Regions from separate parts of the Pedococcus sp. P1_H8 genome, predicted to be linked through region 2. Evidence: riboswitches for the same ligand, from Rfam matches in the RefSeq annotation. Region 2 holds a riboswitch; each other region holds the start of a gene.

Region 1 (5,861 bases), on a different contig from region 2:
CACGTCGCGTAGGTCGAGAACTTGTAGCCCTTGGTGTAGTCGAACTTCTCGACCGCACGGATCAGGCCGAGGTTGCCCTCCTGGATCAGGTCGAGGAAGAGCATGCCGCGACCGGTGTAGCGCTTGGCCAGCGAGACCACGAGGCGCAGGTTGGCCTCGAGGAGGTGGTTCTTGGCCTTCTTGCCGTCCTGGGCGATCCACCACAGCTCACGCTTGAGCTTCATCTCGATCTTGTCGCCCGAGTTGAGCCGCTCCTCGGCGAACAGGCCGGCCTCGATGCGCTTGGCGAGCTCGACCTCCTGCTCGGCGTTGAGCAGCGCGACCTTGCCGATCTGCTTGAGGTAGTCCTTGACCGGGTCTGCGGTGGCACCCGCGGTGACGACCTGCTGGACGGGTGCGTCGTCCTCGTCGTCGTCGCGCAGGACGAAGCCGGAGCCCTCGTCCTCGTCGTCCTTCTTCTCGTCCTCGGTGTCGTCCTCGACGACGACGTCCTCGAGCTCGCCCTCGACCACCTCGGTGGGCTCGGCAGGCACCGGCTCGTCGCCGTCGACGGCGGCGTCGCCGTCTGCTGCAGCCTTGCCCGTGGCCGCGGTCTTGGCGGCCGACTTCGAGGTCGCTGCCTTCTTCGTGGCCGGGGCTGCCTCACCCGCGGCCGCGGAGGCGGCCTTCTTCGTCGTGGTCGCCTTGGCGGGCGCAGTCTTGGCGGCCGCGGCCTTGCCGGCAGCAGCCTTGACGGGGGTGGTCTCGGCCTTCGGCGCCGCAGTCTTGGCAGCCGACTTGGCGGCAGGTGCGGCAGTCTTGGCGGCCGCCTTCTTGGCCGGCGCCGTGGCCGTCTTCTTGCGGGTGCTGGTCGCAGCCACCGCGCGGGAGGCGGTCGCCGAGTCGAGGGTCACGTGGATGCCCTGCTCGTCCAGGGAACGCAGCACAGCCTTCATCCGCTTGGGTGCGATCTCGGCCCCCTCCAGCGCATCACGCAACTGACCGCTGTCGACCGAGCCGTTGGTGCGGCCCTGCTTGAGCAGCTTCTGCAGCGCGGGGTGGGAGAACTCGGGGGGAAGAGACGGTGCGGGGCTCGCAGCCTTCTTGGACACAGGCGACACGGACTACCTTTCGTCGCGGACTCGCGGCACGGCGCACGTCATCACAGCCATGCTTGAGGGGATGTCTGTGACAACAACAGCGGGAGTGGAAGTATTGCCGAGATCGGCTGGGCTGGACCCTGACGAGATCTCGTTGATGACATTGTAAAACGAGTTGCCCGCAGATCCCGCATCGGCACACTCCGGACACCTGCTCGATCCGCAGCTGGATGCCCATGGAACGCCTGCAGGGCAGGTGCAGACCGGTCGCCTCAGGCGTCGGCCTTGACGGCCAGGACGGGGCACGACGCGTCGAGCAGGATGCGCTGGGCGTTCGAGCCCAGGATGAGCTTGCCCACGGGAGTGCGACGACGCAGGCCGATGACGATGAACTCGGCGTGCTCCTCCTCGGCCACGGCGATCAGGTCCTCGGCCGGCTCGTTGCCTCGGACAAGCTGACGCACCTCGTGCTCCAGGCCCTCCTCGTCGAGCTCGCCCTGGATGCGGGAGAGGTCCGCCTCGAAACGGTTCGCCTCGTCACCGTCGAAGTCTCGGCCACCGCGCTGGGAGTTGATGACGATCAGCTTGGACTTGCGCAGCAGCGCCTCGTCCGCGGCCCGGCGCAGAGCGGCGCGCCCTTCCTTCGTCGGTACATATCCCACAACGATGGACACAGGGGACCTCCTACGTTCAGTTGACCGAGTAGCGGTGTTGACCCGGGTGGACCGGGGCACACCAGGCGACGGCAGCCGCTGGGGCGACCGTACCGGAAATCGCCCGGTCAGGCAGGGCCACCGAGCACTCGGGACACGATCTGACCGACCTGCTCGATCTCGATGAGGAACCCGTCGTGACCGTAGTCGGAGTGCACGGTGTGCAGCTGTGCCGCCGGGACCGCGTCCGCGATCTCCGTGGACAGCCGCGGCGGGTAGAGCCGGTCCGAGTCGACGGCGACCACTGCCACCTGCGCGGTGATCCTGGCGAGTGCCTGCGCGACTCCCCCACGTCCCCGCCCGACGTCGTGGGAGTTCATCGCCTCGGTGAGGACGACGTAGGAGTTGGCGTCGAATCGTCCGGCCAGCTTGCCCGCGTGGTGGTCGAGGTAGGACTCGACGGCATAGCGACCATTGCCGCCCAGCGGGTCCTCCGCCGCTTGCGGCTCGCGACCGAACCGCTCGTGCAGCTCGAGCTCGCTGCGGTAGGTGACGTGCGCGATCCGCCGCGCGATCCCCAGCCCCGTCTCGGGTCCGGCGCCGCGCTCGTAGTAGTCGCCACCGTGGAAGTCGCTGTCCGCGCGGATCGCGAGCAGCTGCGCCTGGCACCAGCCGATCTGCTCCGCAGTGGCGTAGGCCGTGCTGGCCAGCACGATGGCCGTGGCGACGCGCTCTGGATGGGTCACCGCCCATTCGAGGACACGCATGCCCCCCATGGAGCCGCCCAGGACGGCGTGCCAACGGTGGATGCCCAGGACGTCCGCGAGCAGGGCCTCGGTCTGCACCTGGTCACGCACGGTGACGAAGGGGAAGCGGCTGCCCCACGGTGCACCGTCGATGGCCGGCGAGGACGGGCCGGTGCTCCCTTGGCAGCCGCCCAGGACGTTGGCGGCCACGACGAAGTGGCGATCGGTGTCGAGGGGCCGGCCGGGCCCGATCAGCCCGTCCCACCAGCCCGGCGTCGGATGACCCGGACCCGTCGGGCCCTCGACATGGCTGTCACCGGTGAGGGCGTGCTCGACGAGGATGGCGTTGTCCCGAGCGGCGTTGAGCTCACCCCAGGTCTCGTAGGCGACCCGCACCGCGGGAAGGACACCGCCGCGCTCGAGCTCCACCGCGCCGAGGTCGACGAACTGGCGTCGGCCGGCGGGGTCACCCTCGCGCCAGGCCCCTGACGTCGCTCGTGGTGGGGAGGTCGTGGTCATCGGAACTACTCCTGTGGCGCTCGCGCTTGCCGCCCAGGTCAGGGTCGGCCGGGTCCTCACCCGGGGCACCCCACCGCGAGGAGGGTTGCCGCCCAGCAAGCCGGGGCTTGGTGCTGGGACTCATGACCTGTCGACCATCATACGAGGAGGCCGTCGGCGCGTCCCCGGCGTCCGCACGATGGACGCGCAGTAGGGCGGGTCGTGGCTCGACGCCCGGGTCAGCGGGACCGCGCCTCCGTCGCAGGTTGCTGCTTCTGGCTTCCGGGACGCACTCCGAGGTCGAGCATGCGTTCGAGCAGCAGCGCCAGGCGGTACTCGGGGTGCGTGCGGAGCGCTCGGTCCACGCACGTCCGGGCCAGCGCTCCGTCCCCCTGCCACCAGGCACAGTTGGCGAGCACCGTGAGCACTGGGGCCGCGTGCTCGTCGGGCACGCACCTGACAAGGGACTGCAACCTGGCGAGCAGCCGGCGACCGGCGACGGCGGGCGAGGCTCCCGCAGACCCGCTGTGCCAGGTGGGAGCCGGCAGGCTGCAGCGCAGCGCGTCCACGAGGTCCGGCGTCAGGGAGTCCAGGGGCAGCGAACCCGGGCACAACCAGGCCACCAGTCCGTCGCGCAGCGCGAGGTCCTCCATGCTGCGCACGAGTAGGGAGACCCCGGCCGGACCGAGCTCCTCGACGTCGGGGGCGCCATCGGTCACGTCGCAGACCACGGACCAGCGCGACAGCGCTTCGAGCCGGAAGGCGGCCGCGGACCGTCCCGGGTCGGACGACACGACACCCGCCAGTTCCGCTGCCACCTCCTCCACGAGGGCTGGATCTGCGGCAACGAGGTCGGCAATCGCCGACCGACCCGTGAGCGGCGCGATCTCGAGCCCGACGTACTCGGCGACGGCGGGGGTGTCGGCGGCCGCCGGAACGGGTGCGCCGTCGCTCGGACAGCAACCGTCGGCGCAGTCGATGGCGAACCAGCGTCCGTCACGAACGACGAGTCGGTCAAGCACCTGGAGGTCGGCCTCGGTCGCCAGCCGACGCACCGCGTCGAGCGCGAGCCGGCTCGAGCCAGCCGCCGTCTCGTAGCCGACGAGCATGACCGCATCTGGCCGGTCCGCCAGCAGGGGTGCCACCAGGACGCTGCCGACTTGTTCGGCGTCCTGCGGTGGTGGCAGGTCGATCCGCTCGATCAGCCCGACGCTGCGACCGTGCAGGGCGATCAGCACGATCGAGTCCTGCGGGTGGTAACCAAGCTGGTACGGGAGGACGGCGACGACGTCCGCCGGCCCTCGCAGTCTGATCTGGCTCTGGCTCATGGGCCAACGGTGGCGGCCTCCAGGCCAGCCCGTGAGCGCTGGCAGGCAGCGCTGTGGACGAGGCCGTCCGGAGCGGGCGAGGTGTGCCCAGCGGGCACCGCCACGGCGCCACGACGGCGTCCACACACCCGAAATACCGCACCGCCCACACCCCCCGAAACGCCCCGACCGCGCGGATCAGGACGTCGTGCTGGCGTCAGCGGACGACGTCGCCCTCCACGGTCTCGTGCGCGCTCCTCGCCGGCGTGGTGCGCTCCCAGGCGAGGAACGACTCGGTCTCGTTGACGACGGTTGCCGCGATCCACGACACCACCACCGCGTCGTCGGCGAGACCGAAGACGGACAGGGCCAGCTCGGGGATCAGGTCGATGGGCGACACGACATAGGCCACCGCCCCGAGAACCATCAGGAGCCGGCCGCGGGTGGTCCCGGCATACTCACCGCGAAAAGTGGCCCGAAACAGTCGGGGCAGGCTCATCAGTCGCTCGCCGAGGGCGGGCGATCCCGGACGGGTTGCGGTCCGCACCGCGGTGGCGATGGTGCGCAGGGCACCGAAGCGGGTCATGGCCATGGTCAGACTCCCGTTGTTCGAGGGCGCAGGTTGTTCGAGGGCGCAGGCTCCCGGACGCCACAATGGCCCGGACACGGTTCAAACGACCTGGGCGCCCCGGTGATTCCCGACACCGTCCCAGCGTGCCTGCGCGAGGACGCCCACGCCACTCCGAGACCATCCCCCTCAGAGGCCGGTGGCCCTGGGGGGGAACTCGTGGCGCGCGTGGTCGGCGATCTTCTTCAGCAGGTAGCTGTCGAGACCGGCCCCGACGACACCGCCGATGACGGGCACGCCCTTGCCGAACCGGCTGAGCGTCTTCTTCCCCGCGGTGGACAGCAGCCGGAATCCGACCGCCTTGTTGACCACCATCAACGCCGGCCCGGGCAGCCGCTGGGCCGCGAGGTTGGCGAGCCGGCCGGTCGAGGCAACGCCCGCCTTCTTCAGCAGGTCGTCCGCGTCGGCCCCCACGAGGGTGAGCAGCACCGCCGAGCGGATCTCTGGCCGCTTGATGTCGTAGCCCCGCAGGGACGCGATCGAGGCGACCATCCGGGTCGCCACGATGTAGAACTCGACGACGTTGGCCGGGAGCGCCACCGGCAGCGTGACGAAACCACCGAGCCCGGTGACGAACCCACCGGCGGCAGCCAGCCTGAGGTGACCTCGGACGACGGCGTCGACGGCCTCGTCCGCACCAGGCTTCTCGGCCCGCCGGACGTCCGCGACCTTCTGCGCCGAGTCGAACGGACCCTTGCCGTCGATGCCCACGTCGAGCAGGCTCTCGATCAGGCCGGTCACGGCGCCGGAGAACATGCCCGAGTCCTCGCGAGGGGCCTTCGCCTGTTCGAGCGCCGAGGTCGGTTTGGCCTCTGCCTCGTCCTTGCCCATTCCGAGAAAGCCCACGTCAGCACCCCTCCGGGTTTCGTTTCGGTCGGTCGCGGCCATCCTGCCATGGGCCCGGGTGACCAGCGGGATTAGCCTTGGGACATGGCCGACTCCGCTGGTTC
Region 2 (5,861 bases):
CGTCGGGGCGGTGCCCTGCGGCTACGTCTACGTCGACGGGTCCTCGGTGGGTGAATTCGACGAGGCGCTGCTCAAGGACCGCCGGATCCTGCGTGACGAGGGGTTCATCTCGGTCATCGTGGTGATCGACTCCGCCACCGGCAAGATCGCCGCCGGGCCGGAGATCCAGGCCCGGGGCTTCGCCGAGGACGACGAGATCTTCAGCCAGGTGCGGCCCAAGATCGAGCAGGCGCTCGCCGAGGCCACCGGCAACGGTGTCACCGACTCCCATCAGCTCGAGCAGGTCATGCGCCGGGCGATCGGCGGTTGGGTCGGCGGCAAGATCCGCCGCCGCCCGATGATCATCCCGGTCGTCATCCAGGCCTGACCTGCGCCGGCTTCACCCAACAAGGTTGCGCTTCACCCGAGAACCGTTCCCGGGTGAAGCACCCCTTTATCGGGTAACCCGATAAAGGGGTGGCGGGTGGGGTGTGAGCTGCCAGCCAACGGCGGGGTATGCCGCGGGGTCGGCTACCAGGGGCGGGCGAGGTCGAGCGCCCGCGGGTCGCCGACGGGCAACCAGCCCTGCGGACCGTTGACGTACTCGGCGCGAGGCCCGTGCTCGGCGAGCTCGGCCACGGCCGAGAGCAACCGCTCGACGTGCTCCGCGGTCGTGGCCAGCCCGACGCTGGCCCGGACGGCGGTCGTGGAGCCCACGGCATAGGGGTCGTCGAGCAGGGCGTCGACGCACAGGTGCGCGCAGAACTTGCCGTCCCGGACGCCGATGCCGTGCTCGGCCGACAGGGCCGCGGACACCAGGGACGAGTCCACCCCGTCGATGGTGAAGGTCGCCACAGCGACCCGCTCGTGGTCGGGACTGAAGAGCGAGTAGGTCTGCACACCGTCGATGGCGGACAGGCCCTCCAGCAGGCGTGCGCCCAGCGCGCGCTCGTGCTCCTCGACGGCGTCGGAGTGCGCGCGCAGGGCGTGGCACGCCGCCGCCAGGGCGATGGCGCCGATGACGTTGGGACTGCCCCCCTCGTGGCGGGCGGCCCCCTGCTGCCATACGACACCGCGCTCGGTCACCGACTTGGTGGCGCCGCCGCCGGCGAGGTAGGGCGCCGCAGCGTCGAGCCAGTCGACCCGACCCGCCAGGACTCCCGTGCCGAACGGTGCGTAGAGCTTGTGGCCGGAGAGCACGGCGTAGTCGACGCCGAGGTCGTCGAGGTCGACCGGGCGGTGCGGTGCGTACTGGGCGGCGTCGAGGACGACCCTCGCACCGGCCTGCCGGGCGATGGCGGCCAGCTCCCGGACGGGCCAGATCTCCCCGGTGACGTTGGAGGCACCGGCCAGCACGACCAGGCGGTGCCGGCCGGGGTGGTCGCGGAGTGCGGTGCGCAGAAGGGCCCTCGCGTCGCTGACGCTGCCGGGAACCGGAAGCCGGTGGGTCCGGTTCGTCGGCCAGGGCAGCAGTGCGGCGTGGTGCTCGGACTCGAAGACGAAGACCTGCGTGTGTCGTGGCAGACAGCGAGCCAGGAGGTTGAACGAGTCGGTGCTGTTGCGGGTGAAGACGACCTCGTCGCCCTCACGTGCCCCGACGAACGCCCGCACCTCGGCCCGCGCCTGCTCGTACCACGCCGAGGTCACCCGGGAGGCCCAGCCGTTGCCCCGGTGGACCGAGGAGTAGGTCCGCAGCGCGGTGTCGACTGCCTTCTTGACGCTCACCAGCGCCGGCGTCGACGCGGCGTGGTCGAAGTTGGCATAGTCGACGGCGCCGTCCACCGTCGGCACGAGCAGCGACTCGGACACCACTGCGGGCAGCGGGCCGACCTCGCCCAGGGAACCGGCGTCGGGGACGGGGCGCAGGTGGCTCTGGGTGCGGGCGTGCGCCAGGGGCGCGCTCCGACGAAAGGCGGGTGGCGGGGTGCTCGCGATCGACATGGGGTACAGCTCCTGGTCCGGGTGGGACCCGAGAGAGCTCCCGAGTCCGCGCTTGCCGGCTGCGGGTGCAGTCGGCCCGGTCGTCACCCGGAGCACCCCACCGCGGAGGAGGGTTGCTGGTCAGCAAGCCGGGGCTTCGCGCTGACACTCATGACCTGTCGTCGAGGGTAGCGGCACGTGCCCAGCGCGATCCAGCACCCGGGCGGGGTTCCCGCGATCTGAGATGGATCCGCGGTCTGCGGTCTGCGGCGTGGAACGGCCGGGCGGCCTTGGCCGAGCGGTCTGGCGGGGTGGGTCGGCACCGCCGTCCCCGCGCGACCTTTTTTCCCCCTGGGTGCGCGCCTGTGCCGACGACCATTCCTGGTCGTCGGCGAGGCCGGAAGGGACACATTGCCCGGCCGTGGAACGCGTGTGACGCGTGTGTCCGGTGTGACCTTCGCGTAGCCTGCGGATCATGGCGACACGTCCGTCCACACCAGCACGATCAACAGCAGGGTCGCGCTCATCCGGGGGCCGGGGCACCGCAACACGCCCCGCCAACCGCAAGAGCAGCGCACCCCGCAAGTCCCCTGCCCGCGGCAAGACCAGCGGGGGCGGACTGCCCCTGCCCCTGCGCGCCGTCCGAGGGACCTGGATGGGCATGGCACACGTTGCCGGGGGAGCCGTGCGCAGAGTGGGCAGCAGCGCTCGCGAGCTCGAGCCCGAGCACCGCCGCGACGGGATCGGCTTCGCCCTCATCGGCCTGTCGATCGTCGTGGCGGCCCGCGAGTGGTGGGCCTTCGAGGGTGCGATCGGCGACGTGATCCACGCGATCGTGGCGGGCACCTTCGGGCGGGTGGCGTATGCCGTGCCGCTCGCCCTGCTCTTCCTCGGCATCCGTCTCCTGCGGGCACCGCAGGACGACTCGGCCAACTCACGTATCGGCGTCGGTCTCGGCGCACTCGCCTTCGCTGCCTCCGGACTGGCGCACGTCGCCGCCGGGGTTCCCGTTCCGCCGCAGGGCGCCGACGGAATGCGCGACGGCGGCGGCATCATCGGCTTCCTCGCCTCCAGCCCGCTGAAGGCGGCGGTGTCGGTCTACGGCACCGTGCCGATCCTGTTGATGCTCGGCTTCTTCGGCCTCCTGGTCATGACCGCGACGCCGCTGCACCTGGTCCCGACCCGACTCTCCGAGCTGCGCGACCACCTCCTGCACCGTGGGGCTGTCGACCCCGGCACCGATGGGCTCACCGACGCGGTCGAGGACAAGCCCAAGCGTCGTCGCCGGGTGATCGACCCGGAGGGTCCCCTCGAGGGGGACGAGGCGTTCGAGCAGGCCGCCCTCGTGGCACCCGACGGTCGGCGGTTCCGCCCGGGCGAGAAGCGCCCGACCTCGCCCGGCGTGCTGGCCCCCTCGGCGACCGCCGAAACCACCTCGCCCGTCAAGGGTCCGGCCATCGAGGTCAAGGCCGCCCTCGAGGCGCCGCCGACGACCCCGTTGCCGCAGCGCGTCGAGCAGCTCGCCCTGGCCGGCGACATCACCTACACGTTGCCCGACAACGCGATCCTCGAGCCCGGCTCACCGCACAAGACCCGCAGCGCCGCCAACGACCGGGTGGTCGAGTCGCTGAGCCAGGTGCTCGAGCAGTTCGACATCGATGCCCAGGTCACCGGCTTCAGCCGCGGACCGACGGTCACCCGCTACGAAGTCGAGCTCGGCCGCGGCACCAAGGTCGAGCGGGTCACCGCCCTCTCCAAGAACATCGCGTATGCCGTGGCCTCCGCCGACGTCCGTATCCTCTCGCCGATCCCGGGCAAGTCCGCGATCGGCATCGAGATCCCGAACGCCGACCGCGAGAAGGTCAGCCTCGGCGACGTGCTTCGCAGCCAGGCCGCGCGGGGCAACGAGCACCCGATGGTGATGGGGGTCGGCAAGGACGTCGAGGGCGGCTACGTCATCGCCAACCTCGCCAAGATGCCGCACCTGCTCGTCGCGGGCGCCACCGGTGCGGGCAAGTCCAGCTTCGTCAACTCGATGATCACCTCGATCCTGATGCGGGCCACGCCCGACGAGGTGCGCATGGTCCTGGTGGACCCCAAGCGGGTGGAGCTCACGGCATACGAGGGGATCCCGCACCTCATCACGCCGATCATCACGAACCCCAAGAAGGCAGCCGAGGCACTCGCCTGGGTGGTGCGCGAGATGGACACGAGGTACGACGACCTCGCGCAGTTCGGGTTCAAGCACATCGACGACTTCAACAAGGCGGTCAAGGCGGGGAAGGTCAAGCCGCTGGCAGGGTCCGAGCGGGTCATCCACCCCTACCCCTACCTGCTCGTCATCGTCGACGAGCTCGCCGACCTGATGATGGTCGCGCCCCGTGACGTCGAGGAGTCCATCGTCCGGATCACCCAGCTGGCGCGGGCGGCCGGCATCCACCTGGTGCTGGCCACCCAGCGGCCGTCGGTCGACGTCGTGACCGGTCTGATCAAGGCCAACGTGCCGTCCCGGATGGCGTTCGCGACGTCCTCGTTGGCGGACAGCCGGGTCGTGCTCGACCAACCCGGTGCCGAGAAGCTGATCGGTCAGGGCGACGCGTTGTTCCTGCCGATGGGTTCCAGCAAGACCATGCGCGTCCAGGGTGCGTGGGTCACCGAGTCCGAGATCCAGCAGGTCGTCAAGCACGTGACCGGCCAGCTCAAGCCCAGCTATCGCGAGGACGTGACCGTGGTCGCGTCCAAGAAGCAGGTCGAGGACGACATCGGCGACGACCTCGAGCTGCTGCTCCAGGCGACCGAGCTCGTCGTGACGACGCAGTTCGGCTCCACGTCGATGCTCCAGCGCAAGCTGCGCGTCGGGTTCGCCAAGGCCGGCCGACTGATGGACCTGCTGGAGTCCCGCGGAGTCGTGGGTCCGTCCGAGGGCTCCAAGGCGCGCGACGTGCTGATCAAGCTCGACGACCTGCCGATGACCTTGGCACTCATGCGCGGGGACGAGGTGCCCGAGATGGAGCCGGTGTTCGACGGGCAGGCCGCTCCGGCCGACGCCGGGGTCGAGCGCACCGACGAGGTCGTCCTGCCCGGCGCCGGCTACACGCCGGGCTACGCACCCGACTCGCGCTACGACAACGACCCGGTCGCCAGAGGCCTGGCCGGTCGCGAGGAGGTCGAGGAGTCGCTCGATGCCTGGGAGCTCACCGGCAGGGACTGACGGCAAGGATTCAAGGCAGGGACGGACCCCTGCGTGGGAGAAATCACCTGAGATCGAAGGGCACGGGATGAAATAGATCCCGTGCCCTTCGTCGTTGCGCAGAGGTGACTGCCGCCCCCGAGACCCTGACTGACGCCACCGCCCCGACTCCGACCGCCCCGACGTCCATTGCATCAACCCCCACTGCAGCGACCCCCACTGCTGCGACAGCCACTGCTGAGGCTTCGGTCAGCACCCGGACACCGCTGCCGGCGAACGGTGTCCAGAGCGCCCCGACGGGCCGTTCCTACGTTCGCTTCGTCCTCGTGCTCGGCGCGTTGATCGCGATCGGCCCGCTGACCATCGACACCTATCTCCCGGCGCTGCCGTCGATCACCCGCGACCTCGCGGCGTCGGAGTCGGCGGTGCAGGGCACCTTGACCGGCATCCTGCTCGGCATGGGGCTCGGGCAGCTCCTCGTGGGCCCGCTCGCGGACGCCATCGGTCGCCGCCGACCGCTGATCGCCGGACTGGCACTGCACATCGCGGCCTCGGTCTTCTGTGCGTTCGCCCCGACCATCGAGCTGCTCACTGTCGGACGAGCCATCCAGGGGCTGGGCAACGCGGCCGTGTCAGTGGTTGCCATGGCGATGGTGCGCGACCTGTTCGCGGGGTCCGCCGCCGCGACGATGCTGTCCCGCCTGATGCTGGTCATGGGACTCGCGCCGGTGCTTGCCCCGACGCTGGGTGGCTTCATCCTCCGCCTCACTTC
Region 3 (5,861 bases), on a different contig from region 2:
ACTCACCGCGTGGCACCTCGAGCGACACGTCGTCCAGGGCAACGAGCGTGCGGGCCTGCGGTTGGTCCCTCGTCGGGCGGAGCGCGAACTCCTTGGTCACGCCACGCAGCTCGATGTGGGTGCTCATGAGGACGCCTTCGACGCGATCCCGTTGTACTCGTTGGTGTAGAGGTCACCGGGCTTGAGCGCGCCCTGCTCGATGACTCCGCTGTCGACGAGCCACGGCTCCCAGCGGGTGAAGTCCTCGTCGCTGATCACGCCGCCCTTGCTGGCGACGCCCACGCTCTTCCAGAACTTGAGGTTGTCGGTCTTCTCGTTGCGACCTCGCTTCTCGATGATCGTGGTGAACCGCGCGATGACCGTCTCGCGAGGGCTCGTGCGCTCCCACTCGATCGCCTTGGCGACCCCGGTGACGAACTCCTTCGCCGCCGCGGGGTGCTGGGCGATGAAGTCCTCGCGCAGGACGTACTGCCCACCGTTGAAGGCCCCGAACAGCTCGTAGTCGCTGAACAGCGACCGCAGGCCTCCCGTGGCGATGGCGTGGTCCTGCAGGACCCCGGACAGGGTGCCCACGTCGACCTGCCCACGGCGCACGGCCAGCTCGGTGTCGTTGGGGGGAAGCGGGACGAGCTGCACCTGCTTGATCTGGGCCGGCGTGAGCCCGTTCTTCTTCAGGTAGGTGTCGATCACCGCCTCGGCGTGCGCCCCCAGGGTGTTGACGGCGATCTTCTTCCCGATGAGGTCGTGCGGGGTCCGGATCGGGCTGTCGTTCTTGACGTAGAACCCGTTGAACGACTTGGCGTCCTCGCCGTAGTAGTTGACCACGGCCTTGACGGGAGCCCCTGCGGTGATCAGCTTGACCACGGCGCCGGAGAACGCGCCGCCGAAGTCGGTCTGCCCCGTGGCCGCGGACTGGATGTCCTGGGGACCGCTGGTGGTGTTGCCGACCCAGTTGAGCTTGAGGGTGGGGAAGTAGCCCAGGTCGGAGGCGAGTTCAGGCAGCGACACCGAGTTGGCCCACCCCTGGTAGCGAATGGTCACCGGCCCCTTGTCCTTGGCTGAGCTGCTGGCCTCGCTCGACGGGAGCGAGCAGCCGGACGCCAGGACGAGTGGGAGCGCTGCGGCCAGCGAGGCGACCAGGGCCCGGCTCGCGGTGAAGGAGCGACGAATCGTGCGCATCAGGCCACCGCCTCACGGAGCCCGGCGCCCGCGGTGACCAGGGAGCGGCCCGCCACCGTGTCGAGGAAGACGGTCGTGACCTCCTGCAGCGGCCGCCGGGCAGCCTCGTCGAGGAGTGCCTCACCCCCGTCGACGAGCCTCACGTGGTCGGCCAGGACGAACCAGCCCGGGGTGATGCTGCTCGGGGACAGGCTCGCCAGGACGGGCCGGAGGGCGTAGTCGACGACCAGCACGTGCGCGGACGTGCCGCCGGTGGCCACGGGCAGGACGACCTTGCCGCGCAGCGCGAACTGCGGCAGCAGGTCGAGGAACGTCTTGAGCAGGCCGCCGTAGGCCGCCTTGTAGACCGGGGTGGAGACGACGACCGCGTCCGCCGCCTCGAGGGCAGCCACGGCGCGGGCCACCTCGGGGTCGTGGGCGTCGCCACGCAGGAGTGGGCCGGCGGGTAGGTCCCGCAGCACGATCGGGACGACGACGTGGCCGGCGCGTTGGAGCTGTCTGGCGATGTCGGAGAGGACGGCGTCGGTCTTGGAGGAGAGGGAGGGACTGCTGGAGATCGTGGCAATGACAGCCATGGGTGGATCCTTTCGGGCAAGAGGCATCGCCGGTCCCGCGCCGAGGCGCAGAACCGTTGCAGGAGAATGGGTTTCGAGGAGGAGCGTCAGTGTTGACAGAGCGCGCTGGAAACCCTGAGCAGGTCGATGTGCCTGCGCAGGACGGGTCGGCAGGAGCGAGCGGCTGCCTGCCTGGATCCGTTGTCCTTCATGGGTTTCCGTCCTCGGATGAGGCTCGAGAGCCTCGCGCTTGCGACAGTCGCTCGACTGCCGCCAGGTCTTCACCCGGAGCACCCCACCGCGAGTGGGAGGGTTGCCGTCCAGTGAGCCGGGGCTTGTCACTGGAACTCATGACCTGCGTCGAAGGTAGCGGTTCCTTCATTACCTATCAAATAAGTAGGATATGCCTCTCGCATGCTGGGACGACGAAGGGCGCCCACGCACGGAATCCGTTGCGCGGGCGCTCTTTTCGAGCAGTTGTGTGCCTGAGGCGGAGTCAGAGCTCAACCTCAGGCACACAACCTCAATCGGTGCTGACCTCGATGGCGATCTTGCCGCGGACGTGCCCGGTCTGGCTGAGCTCGAACGCCTTCGCCGCATCCGCGAGCGCGAACACCTCGGCCACCGGGACGGTCAGCCTCCCGGCGTCGGCCAGGTCACCCAGCGCCGTCAGGTCCTCCGCGTCGGGTCGCACCCAGGCCGCCAGCCCACCCGCCGCGGCGACGGTGCCGTCGGCAATCGACCCGTGCCGGCCACCGTCGGCGAGGACCGCCTGCGTCACGTCCAGGACGCCGCCCACGAAGTCGGCCACGACGTCCACGCCGTCGGGCGAGAGATCACGCACGCGCTCGGCCAGCCCAGCGCCATACGTCACGGGCTCGGCACCCAGCCCGCGCAGGAACTCGTGGTTGCCCTCGGAGGCGGTGCCGATCACGCGCGCGCCGAGGGCGCGGGCGATCTGGACGGCGAAGAGGCCGACGCCACCGGCGGCGGCGTGCACGAGGACGGTCTCGCCGTCCTTGATCCCCAGCCGAGCCAGCAGCTGGTATGCCGTGAGGCCGGCGAGCGGGAGGCCCGCCGCCTGGTGCCAGTCGAGCGACTTCGGCTTGCGCGCGACGGTGCGAACCGGCGCGGTGACGAGCTCGGCGAAGGTGCCGCCCTGCACCCAGTCCTTGCGGGCGTAGGCGATCACGTGGTCGCCGACGGCCCACTCGGGGGTGTCTGGGCCGACCGCCTCGACGACTCCGGAGACGTCCCAGCCGGGGATCGCGGGGAACTCCACGACCATGAGGCCGTCGAGGTAGCCCTTGAGGACCTTCCAGTCGACGGGGTTCACGGCCGCGCTGCGGACGCGGATCAGCACCTCACCCGGGCCGACCTTGGGGTCGGGGAGGTCGGAGAGCTGGAGGATGTCGGGGTCGCCGTACTCGGCGAAGGTGATTGCCTTCATGGGGGACGCAACTTGGTTGCACACGCGGCTATTCCGCGATTGCAGCCGGTTGTGAGCGGGCAGCACGGATCGGCTATGATCCTGCAGTCGCGACGGTCCCCCGGGCTTCGGCACGAGACCGCCGCGATCGCATGTTCGGGATCGCAGTGGCACCACACACCTGCACCCACGGCCAGGTAGCTCAGTTGGTACGAGCGTCCGACTGAAAATCGGAAGGTCGGCGGTTCGACCCCGCCCCTGGCCACCACGAGAGCCGCAGGTCAGCACCACGCTGACCGGGGGGGTTTATGTGTGGGGAGAAAAGGGGGTGGCGGAGGGCACGTTGCGATTAGCCTGCACCGGTGCTGGGGAGCCGCAACAATCGGTCGGAGGTGAGCAGTCGATGGTCTTGACCTCGACCGGAGTGCAGGCGTTGCGGCGCCTGTCTGAGCTGATGAACCGCGCCAGTGGTCAGGAGAGCCTGCAGGACGTGCTCGACCTGATCGTCGAGGGCGCAGCGGACGTGGTCGGCTTTCGGGTGGCCGCGATCAGCCTCGTCCAGCCGGACGGGGACCTCGAGGTCGTTGCCGTCGCCGGCGACGCCGGAGCCCGTCGCGAGCTGATGGGGCGACGCACCCCGCGCGGCCTGGTCGAGGCCGAGTTCGAGATCGCGGAGCAGTGGGGCACGCTGCGTTTCGTCCCGGCGGACCGGTTGCCGCCGACCTCGCAGCCCGGCTGGGTGGCAGAGGGGTGGGAGGTCTCCGCGATTGGAGAACCCGACTCCTGGGACCCCCTCGACACGTTGCTGGCGCCCTTCTACGACGTCGCCGGCACGTGGCTGGGCATGATCACCGTCGACCTTCCACTCAGTGGCAGGCGCCCCGACGAGGTGCAGCAGGGCCTGCTCGAGGTCTTCGCCAACCAAGCAGGCATCGCGATCAACGGTGCCCGACAGCGGCTGGCGCTGGCCGAGCAGGTACGCCTCGCCGCCGCCGTGCACACCGTTGCCCGGATCTCGCAGGAGATCCTTGATCCCGCTCGCGCCGTGGAAGCCGTCGTCGAACCCGTGCTGGAGGGTTTGAAGGGGTCGGCGATCTGGGTGCGCACGTTCGGCCACGAGAACGATCCCGCCGATGGAGGTGTCGTCGCCCACTTCGGACACGGCGCGGACAGTGCCCCCGCGGACGTCGTGAACCTGGTGCGGCGCGTGGCGCAGCAATGCTGGCGTCGGCGGACCGCAGCCCTGGTGCGGGCGGGGTCCACCCACCCACAGGGACTGCTGACCGACGAGGAGGTCGGCACCATGCTCGCGTTCACAGCCGCCTTCGGCGGGGGAGCCTGGATGCTCGCCCCCATCGGAGCGGGCCGCGAATGCCTCGGCCATGTCGTCATCACGCGCTCAGCCCAGGAGCCGACCTGGAGCGATGCGGAGGCGGCGTCGGCACTGGAGATGGGACGTGACATCGGACGGGCCATCGTCAATGCGCGCCTGCTGGAACTCGAGCGCCGCCTGGTCGACCAGCTGCGCCAGTCCGACCGCGCGAAGACCTCCCTGTTCTCGACAGTGGCGCACGAGCTCAAGAATCCGCTCACGTCCATCGTCGGCCATCTCGAGCTCTTGCGCGACGACCCCAGGGCGGACGACGAGCCGACGGGCAACGACCCGAAGTCGGACGCCGACTGGTCACTCGGGGTCATGGAACGCAATACCCACCGGCTGCGGGCCCTGGTCGACGACCTGCTCACGCTGTCGAAGGTCAGCGACCCGGACCGCCCCCTGGTCAGCAGCGAGGTGGATCTCGCGTGCTTGACCCAGGACGCGATGGACATGTTCCGGCCCGCCGCGGAACAGCGCGGCATACAGCTGGACAGCGACCTCGTCGAGGGCGGCACGGTCGTCGCCGGCAACGCCGAGGAGCTTGCCCGCGTCGTCGACAACCTGGTGAGCAACGCGGTGAAGTTCAGCCCCGACCACGGCGTCGTGCGGCTGAGCACCCGACGAGACCGCGAAAGCATCGTCCTGCTGTGCGCCGACGAGGGGCTGGGCATCTCCCCCAAGGATCAGGAGTCCCTGTTCACCGAGTTCTTCCGCAGCACCAATCCGGCTGCCCTCCAGGTGCCCGGTACCGGCCTGGGCCTGAGCATCGTCGCCCGGATCATCGCGCGCCACGGCGGCTCGATCAGCGTGGAGTCCGAGCTGGGCCGCGGCACGACCTTCGAAGTTGCCTTTCCGGCCCTCGGGATCGAGGGTCCCAGCCCGCAGGATCTGGGCTGAATCGTGTGTTTGAGTGGGCTTCTTCCGGGCCGATGAAGGAAGATCACTGAGTGCAGCATCCGCAGCCCCTCGACCCCGGCGCCCGTGGAGGTGCCGCAGGCATCCGCGGCCTCGGACCGCTCGGCGCCCGTGCGGACCTCGACCGACTGAGCCGCTGGCTGGTCGAGGCGTCGCCCGACGGCCTGTGGGTCTTCGACGCCGAGGGCAGGACGGTGCTCGCCAACGCCCGACTCGCGCAGATGCTGGGCAGAACCGCCGACGAGATGGACGGGCTGTCCGTCTTCGAGACCCTGGACGAGACCGGCCAGGTCCAGTTCGCCGAACACCTCAGCGGACTACAGAGCAGCAGCGCCCCCGGCAGCAACCTCGAGTGCAGTCTGCTGCGCAAGAACGGCGAGCAGTTCTGGGCACTGGTCAGCCACAC
Region 4 (5,861 bases), on a different contig from region 2:
CTTCACCAGGTGGGGGGCGAGCCGCTCCGCCCAGATCGGGTCGATCCGGGCGTTGCTCCGCGCCCACAGCCGGGTCGTCTCGACCAGCTCGGCAGACATCACCCAGGTCGGCTGGCGGCGGAACAAGGTCGACCCCGGCGAGATGCCGAACCGGGCACCGCGGGCACCCAGGTAGTCGCGCTTGGCCTCGTCACGCAGCCCGATGTGGGACAGCAGACCGGACAGCAGCGCCTGGTGGATGAGGTCGGCGTCGGGCGGCTCCCCGGGGGCGGCGGTCGCCGCCTTGGTGTCGATGCCGACGTCCTGGCAGGCCTTGCGCAACTGGCTGTGGAGGTCCTGCCACTCCCGCACTCGCAGGTAGTGCAGGTACTCCGTGCGACACATCCGCCGAAAAGCGCTGTGGGACAACGCCTTCTGCTGTTCCTTGAGATAGGCCCACAGATTCAGCAGCGACACGAAGTCGGAGTGCTCGTCGCGGAACCTCGCGTGCGACTGGTCGGCCTGGGTCTGCTTGTCGGCGGGTCGCTCGCGGGGGTCCTGCATCGACAGGGCGGCGACGATGACCAGCACCTCACGGGTGCAGCCCAACGTGCCCGCCTCGATCAGCATGCGACCCAGCCGCGGGTCCACGGGGAGCCGTGCCAACGACGTCCCGTATGCCGTCAGCCTCCTCCCGCGACCACGATGCCTTCCGGTCGGGGGCGCGTCGGCGTCGGCGACGGTGTCGAAGGCCTGCAGCTCCTCCAGCAGCCGGATGCCGTCGGCGACCTGGCGGGCGTCCGGGGCGTCCACGAACGGGAAGGCCGCGATGTCGCCGAGGCCCAGCGAGGTCATCTGGAGGATGACGGACGCGAGGCTGGTGCGCTGGATCTCCGGCTCGGTGAACTCGGGCCGCGCCTCGTAGTCCTCCTCAGAGTAGAGCCGGATGCAGATGCCGTCCGCGAGGCGCCCGCAGCGACCGGCGCGCTGGTTCGCACTCGCCTGCGAGATCCCCTCGATCGGCAGCCGCTGCACCTTGGTGCGCTGGGAGTACCGCGAGATGCGTGCGGTGCCGCCGTCGACGACGTAGCGGATGCCCGGCACGGTGAGCGACGTCTCGGCGACGTTCGTGGCCAACACGATTCGTCGTCCGGTGGCCCGTCCGAAGACCTTGTGCTGCTCCGCGGCGGAGAGCCGGGCATAGAGCGGCAGCACCTCCGTCTGCGGCAGCTTCATGCTCTCGAGCGCGTCGGCGGTGTCGCGGATCTCGCGCTCCCCCGAGAGGAACACGAGGATGTCGTGACCGGTCCCGTCCGCAGCGCGCTCGGTCCACAGCTCCTCGACGGCTTCACACACGCCCGTGACCTGGTCCCGCTCTTCTGCGTCGGGCCGCTGCGGGTCGACGAGCGGGCGGTAGCGGACCTCGACGGGGTAGGTGCGGCCTGACACCTCGATGATCGGCGCTGCCTCCCCCGACACCGGGTCACAGAAGTGTTCCGCGAAGCGCTGCGGGTCGATCGTCGCGGAGGTGATGACGACCTTGAGGTCGGGCCGCTTCGGGAGGAGCTGCTTGAGGTAGCCGAGGATGAAGTCGATGTTCAGCGACCGTTCGTGCGCCTCGTCGATGATGATCGTGTCGTACTTGCGCAGCAGGCGGTCTCGTTGCATCTCGTTGAGCAGGATGCCGTCGGTCATCACCTTGACGAGGGTGGTGTCGCTGCTCTGGTCGGTGAAACGCACCTGGTAGCCGATCGCGCCACCGAGCTCGACCTCGAGCTCCTCGGCGATGCGCTCGGCCACCGAGCGCGCGGCGATGCGCCGCGGCTGGGTGTGTCCGATCAGTCCCGCCTGCCCGCGCCCCACCTCGAGGCAGATCTTGGGCAGCTGGGTCGTCTTGCCCGAGCCCGTCTCCCCCGCGACGATGACGACCTGGTGGTCGCGGATCGCAGCAGCGATGTCGTCCTTGCGCGCGACGACCGGCAGCTCCGGGGGGTACTTGAGCTCCGGCACGGGGGGCGGCACCCGCAGGGGGTGGGGTGGCCCCTGTCGATGTCCCTGTCGACGTGGCCGCCGAGACCGGGACCGCTGCTCGGAGGACACGGGCGAAATCATACGGGTGAGCCAGACTCACCCCTGGGTCCGCTCAGCGCACCAGCGTGGTCAGGTTGCGCGGGTTCGGCAGCTGGTCGGGAGCTAGGATCGCCCCGCCACCCGAGACGGTCACCAGCAGCAGGATGAGGGCAAGGAGGGTCAGGGCCACGGCGAGGGCGAGCCGCGGGACCTGGTGCGGAAGGTGGACCGGGTGGACGTGCAGGTGAAGCGTCACGGGCCCCGGATGCGAAGCCATGGCCCCAGTATCCTCCCGCGGCCGCCGACTGACACCTGCATCCGACGGGTTCGCTCCGACGCAGGTGTCAGCCAGTCAGCTCGGCCAGTCACCTCAGGCGCTCTTGGCGGCGATGAACCCCTGCTCGAGGTCGGCGAGGATGTCGTCGATGTGCTCGATGCCCACGGCGAGGCGCACCAGCCCGGGCGTCACCCCTGCCTTCAGACGGTCGCCGTCCGGACCCTGCGAGTGAGTCGTGGAGGCCGGGTGGATCGCGAGCGAACGCACGTCACCGATGTTGGCGACGTGGCTGTGCAGGACCAGTGACTCGACGAACCGGCGTCCCGCTTCGACACCCCCGGCGATCTCGAACGCCAGCACCGCCCCAGCGCCCCGTGGCGTGTACTTGGTCGCCTTCTCGTGGGACTCGTGGTCGGGCAGTGACGCCCAGACGACCTGCTCGACCTGCTCGTGCGCCTGCAGGAACGCGGCCACCTTGTGGGTGTTCTCCAGGTGCCGCTCGATGCGCAGGCTCAGCGTCTCGATGCCCTGGGCGATGAGGAACGCGTTGAACGGTGAGATCGCCGGCCCCAGGTCGCGGAGCAGCTGGACGCGCGCCTTGAGGATGAACGCCAGGTTGGCGCCGAGGGCACTCCCCACGCCGAGGTCCCGCGCGAACACCAGCCCGTGGTAGCTCTCCTCGGGCGTGTTGTAGTTGGGGAACTTCTCCGGGTCGGCCCCGAAGTCGAACGTCCCTCCGTCGACGATCACCCCGGCGATCGAGGTGCCGTGACCACCGAGGTACTTGGTGGCGGAGTGCAGGACGATGTCGGCGCCCCACTCCAGCGGGCGGATGAGGTAGGGCGTGGCGATCGTGTTGTCCACGACGAGCGGCACACCGGCCTCGTGGGCGACGGCCGCGACTCCCTCGATGTCGAGCACCTCCGACTTCGGGTTGGAGATGGTCTCGCCGAAGAACAGCTTGGTGTTGGGCCGGACGGCTGCCCTCCACGACTCCAGGTCGTTCGGGTCCTCGACGAAGCCCACCTCGATCCCGAACTTGGGGAGGGTGTGCTTGAGCAGGTTGAAGGTGCCGCCGTACAGGCTCGGGCTCGCCACGACGTGGTCCCCCGCCTCGGCGATGTTGAGGATGGCCAGGGTCTCGGCAGCCTGGCCCGAGGCGACGAGCAGCGCCCCGACGCCGCCCTCGAGCGACGCGACGCGCTGCTCGACGGCGTCCTGGGTCGGGTTCATGATGCGCGTGTAGATGTTGCCGAACTCCTTGAGGGCAAACAGGTTTGCCGCGTGCTCGGTGTCCTTGAAGACGTATGACGTCGTCTGGTAGATCGGCAGCGCGCGAGCGCCTGTCGCGGAATCCGGCTCTTGTCCGACGTGGACCTGGCGGGTCTCGAACGACCAGTTGGTGGAACTCATCTCGGTGTCCTTCACTCTCGTATGCCGCGTGACGCGGCTCGGGGGCCCGTCGCCGGCGGAGTGGGTGGTCGAGGAGCCCGTGAAGGGAAGGTCCGTCATCCCCAAGGTCTTGTGATCACTGACGCCACCGCCGGAACGGTGCGGGACACGTGGTGGGTCTCCCGCGCTTGCGGACGGCAACGGCGCCGCCCGCCAGGTCTTCACCCGGGGCACCCCACCGCGGAGGAGGGTTGCCGGCCAGCGAGCCGGGGCATGTCGCTGGCACTCATGACCTGGCCCGAGGCTACGCCGCGGAGGTGAGCGGGCGGCATACCCATCTCTCATCGCGGACGCAGCGTCCTGGTGGCCACGGGCGGCCTGAGTCAGCGGCCGCCGGGGCGGTTGTCGGGGTCCGGGGCGGGGCCACGCGCGGCGGAGGCGTCGCGCGCCTGCATCGCCTCGTCCGTCTCATGCCGGAGGTACAGGTCGCGCCCGGTGCCGACCGCCCCCAGACCGGCCGTGGTCGCCTCGGCGGCAAGGCCGGTCACGAACATCGTCCGTGAGCGGGCGGGGTCACCGGTGACCAGGGCGAGGTCGTCGAGCCACTTGTTGCGCACCAGGACTCGTGCGCGTTCCCTGACCTGCTCGGCCGCCCAGTGCGCCGTCGCGGTCGGCGAGCCCGGTGAGCGGGTGGCGCGGAACATGCGGCCGCCGGGCTTGGGGTCGGCTCGACCGGCGCGACGCAGCTCCTCGGCCGTCGCGAGCCGGAGCCGTTGGGCGGTGTCATGGCGCAGCAGGCGTCGCGCTGTCCTCGTGCGGCCGACGAGAGCCGCGGGGTTCGTCGCCAGCGCGCCCCGCTTGAGCACCGCGGACGCCGGGCCGGTGGCCGACGTCGCGGCGCCCAGGGCGATGTCGCCCCAGTCCCCGTCGCCGTAGCCGACCTTGACCAGGACGTCTGCTGTCACCTCGAGGCCGTCGCAGACCTCGGCGACCACGCCCAGCGCCTTGGCCGGCGGCGTGGGAGCCATGGCCACGGCTCCCGTCGCGCTCCCCAGGGCACCGGCCGCGCGACTCAGTCCGGTCAGGGAGTCGTAGAGCCGTGAGTCGTCGAGCCCGTCCTGGACGAGCCGGTGCAGCACGGTGGCGCACCGGCGGTCCGCCTCGGCGAACCGCTCCCAGGCCGCCGCGTGGCGGCGTTCGGCGAGCTGGACGAGCTCGAGCTGCTCGATCTCCTTGCGGTGCAGGTCTGCGGCGACGACGCGCTGCGCTAGGTCGGCGCTCTCCTGCGCCGCCACCCGCCGGTTGCCGAGGGTGACGGCGAGCTGCCAAGCCTCCGCGTGCGTCGTCACCGCCCAGGAGGCGTCGTGCTGCGCCTGCGACAGCGCCGCGCCGAGCGGACGCAGGGCCACCGCGGAGACCGCGTAGCGACGTCCGACCGAGACGAGTAGCGAGGACGCCGTGCGAGATCGAGCGGCGAAGGCGGCACCCCCGGGACCCGACCAGGTGGCCCTGCTCGGGTCGCCGAGGCCCCGCAGCGTGCCCGCCAGGGCCAGCAGCAGCTCGCCCTGCCCTGCCAGTCGGTCGGCCAGCGCACGCACCGTGCCGGGATCGCCGGGAAGCGGCCGCAGGATCGTCATCCGCCACCGCCCGGGAAGGCGGCTGCGCTCCCGCTCTCGACCTCGGCGTACAACCGCCCGGCGAGAGCGGTCGCGGCGGCCAGGTCCTCGAGCTCGCGTCCGAGTGACTGGCGTTGGTGCTCGAAGTCGCCGAGCACGGAGGCGAGCGCCCCCGCGCTGTCGCCGGGGCCCAACGCCCAGGTCTGCTCGGAGCCGCGCAGCGCCTGCCACTGGAGGTCCGCTGCCACCTCCCTGAGGGCATCGGCCAGGGCCAGGACGGCGTCGGGGTCCACCTCGATCCGGGTCATGATTCGAGGGTAGGTCGGTCCCGCGAGGTCTCCGGAGGTTGTCCACAGCCGCCCGGGCGCTGGGCCCGCCCACCCGGAATCTGCCGGTTCGTGTTGTGATGGACCATGACCATTCTGGGTGAGTACGTCGCCAGTCCCACCGCGTGGGTTCGCAGCCAGGTCGAGAAGATCGAGACCACGGGGACGACCCGCGCGGTCGACATCCAGGGCCGACCGGTC

What was found. A riboswitch is a leader RNA that binds a small molecule or an ion and turns the genes downstream of it on or off. The one in region 2 is predicted to bind S-adenosylmethionine.
Region 1: another riboswitch for S-adenosylmethionine. It lies ahead of metX (homoserine O-acetyltransferase MetX); the one in region 2 lies ahead of AC1DYG_RS10900 (aminotransferase class V-fold PLP-dependent enzyme).
Region 3: another riboswitch for S-adenosylmethionine. It lies ahead of ssuE (NADPH-dependent FMN reductase); the one in region 2 lies ahead of AC1DYG_RS10900 (aminotransferase class V-fold PLP-dependent enzyme).
Region 4: another riboswitch for S-adenosylmethionine. It lies ahead of AC1DYG_RS16775 (bifunctional o-acetylhomoserine/o-acetylserine sulfhydrylase); the one in region 2 lies ahead of AC1DYG_RS10900 (aminotransferase class V-fold PLP-dependent enzyme).

What each region holds. Positions count from the first base shown of each region.
Region 1 covers NZ_JBFUCP010000005.1:165,137-170,997, forward strand. The annotation lists gene AC1DYG_RS09590 (RNA polymerase sigma factor) at 1-1,091, opposite strand, end outside; gene AC1DYG_RS09595 (universal stress protein) at 1,352-1,753, opposite strand; gene metX (homoserine O-acetyltransferase MetX) at 1,861-2,997, opposite strand; SAM riboswitch class IV at 3,015-3,125, opposite strand; gene AC1DYG_RS09605 (DUF4192 domain-containing protein) at 3,216-4,304, opposite strand; gene AC1DYG_RS09610 (YkvA family protein) at 4,501-4,875, opposite strand; gene AC1DYG_RS09615 (EcsC family protein) at 5,041-5,757, opposite strand; gene AC1DYG_RS09620 (sulfurtransferase) at 5,842-5,861, shown strand, end outside.
Region 2 covers NZ_JBFUCP010000006.1:246,912-252,772, forward strand. The annotation lists gene AC1DYG_RS10895 (ribonuclease J) at 1-367, shown strand, start outside; gene AC1DYG_RS10900 (aminotransferase class V-fold PLP-dependent enzyme) at 511-1,920, opposite strand; SAM riboswitch class IV at 1,964-2,076, opposite strand; gene AC1DYG_RS10905 (FtsK/SpoIIIE family DNA translocase) at 2,555-5,110, shown strand; gene AC1DYG_RS10910 (multidrug effflux MFS transporter) at 5,215-5,861, shown strand, end outside.
Region 3 covers NZ_JBFUCP010000003.1:101,816-107,676, forward strand. The annotation lists gene AC1DYG_RS03965 (ABC transporter ATP-binding protein) at 1-127, opposite strand, end outside; gene AC1DYG_RS03970 (ABC transporter substrate-binding protein) at 124-1,179, opposite strand; gene ssuE (NADPH-dependent FMN reductase) at 1,179-1,754, opposite strand; SAM riboswitch class IV at 1,975-2,089, opposite strand; gene AC1DYG_RS03980 (NADP-dependent oxidoreductase) at 2,257-3,183, opposite strand; tRNA gene AC1DYG_RS03985 (tRNA-Phe) at 3,354-3,430, shown strand; gene AC1DYG_RS03990 (sensor histidine kinase) at 3,566-5,437, shown strand; gene AC1DYG_RS03995 (response regulator) at 5,488-5,861, shown strand, end outside.
Region 4 covers NZ_JBFUCP010000012.1:54,640-60,500, reverse strand. The annotation lists gene hrpA (ATP-dependent RNA helicase HrpA) at 1-2,091, opposite strand, end outside; gene AC1DYG_RS16780 (hypothetical protein) at 2,123-2,326, opposite strand; gene AC1DYG_RS16775 (bifunctional o-acetylhomoserine/o-acetylserine sulfhydrylase) at 2,420-3,739, opposite strand; SAM riboswitch class IV at 3,898-4,012, opposite strand; gene AC1DYG_RS16770 (hypothetical protein) at 4,102-5,355, opposite strand; gene AC1DYG_RS16765 (hypothetical protein) at 5,352-5,642, opposite strand; gene AC1DYG_RS16760 (nitroreductase family deazaflavin-dependent oxidoreductase) at 5,748-5,861, shown strand, end outside.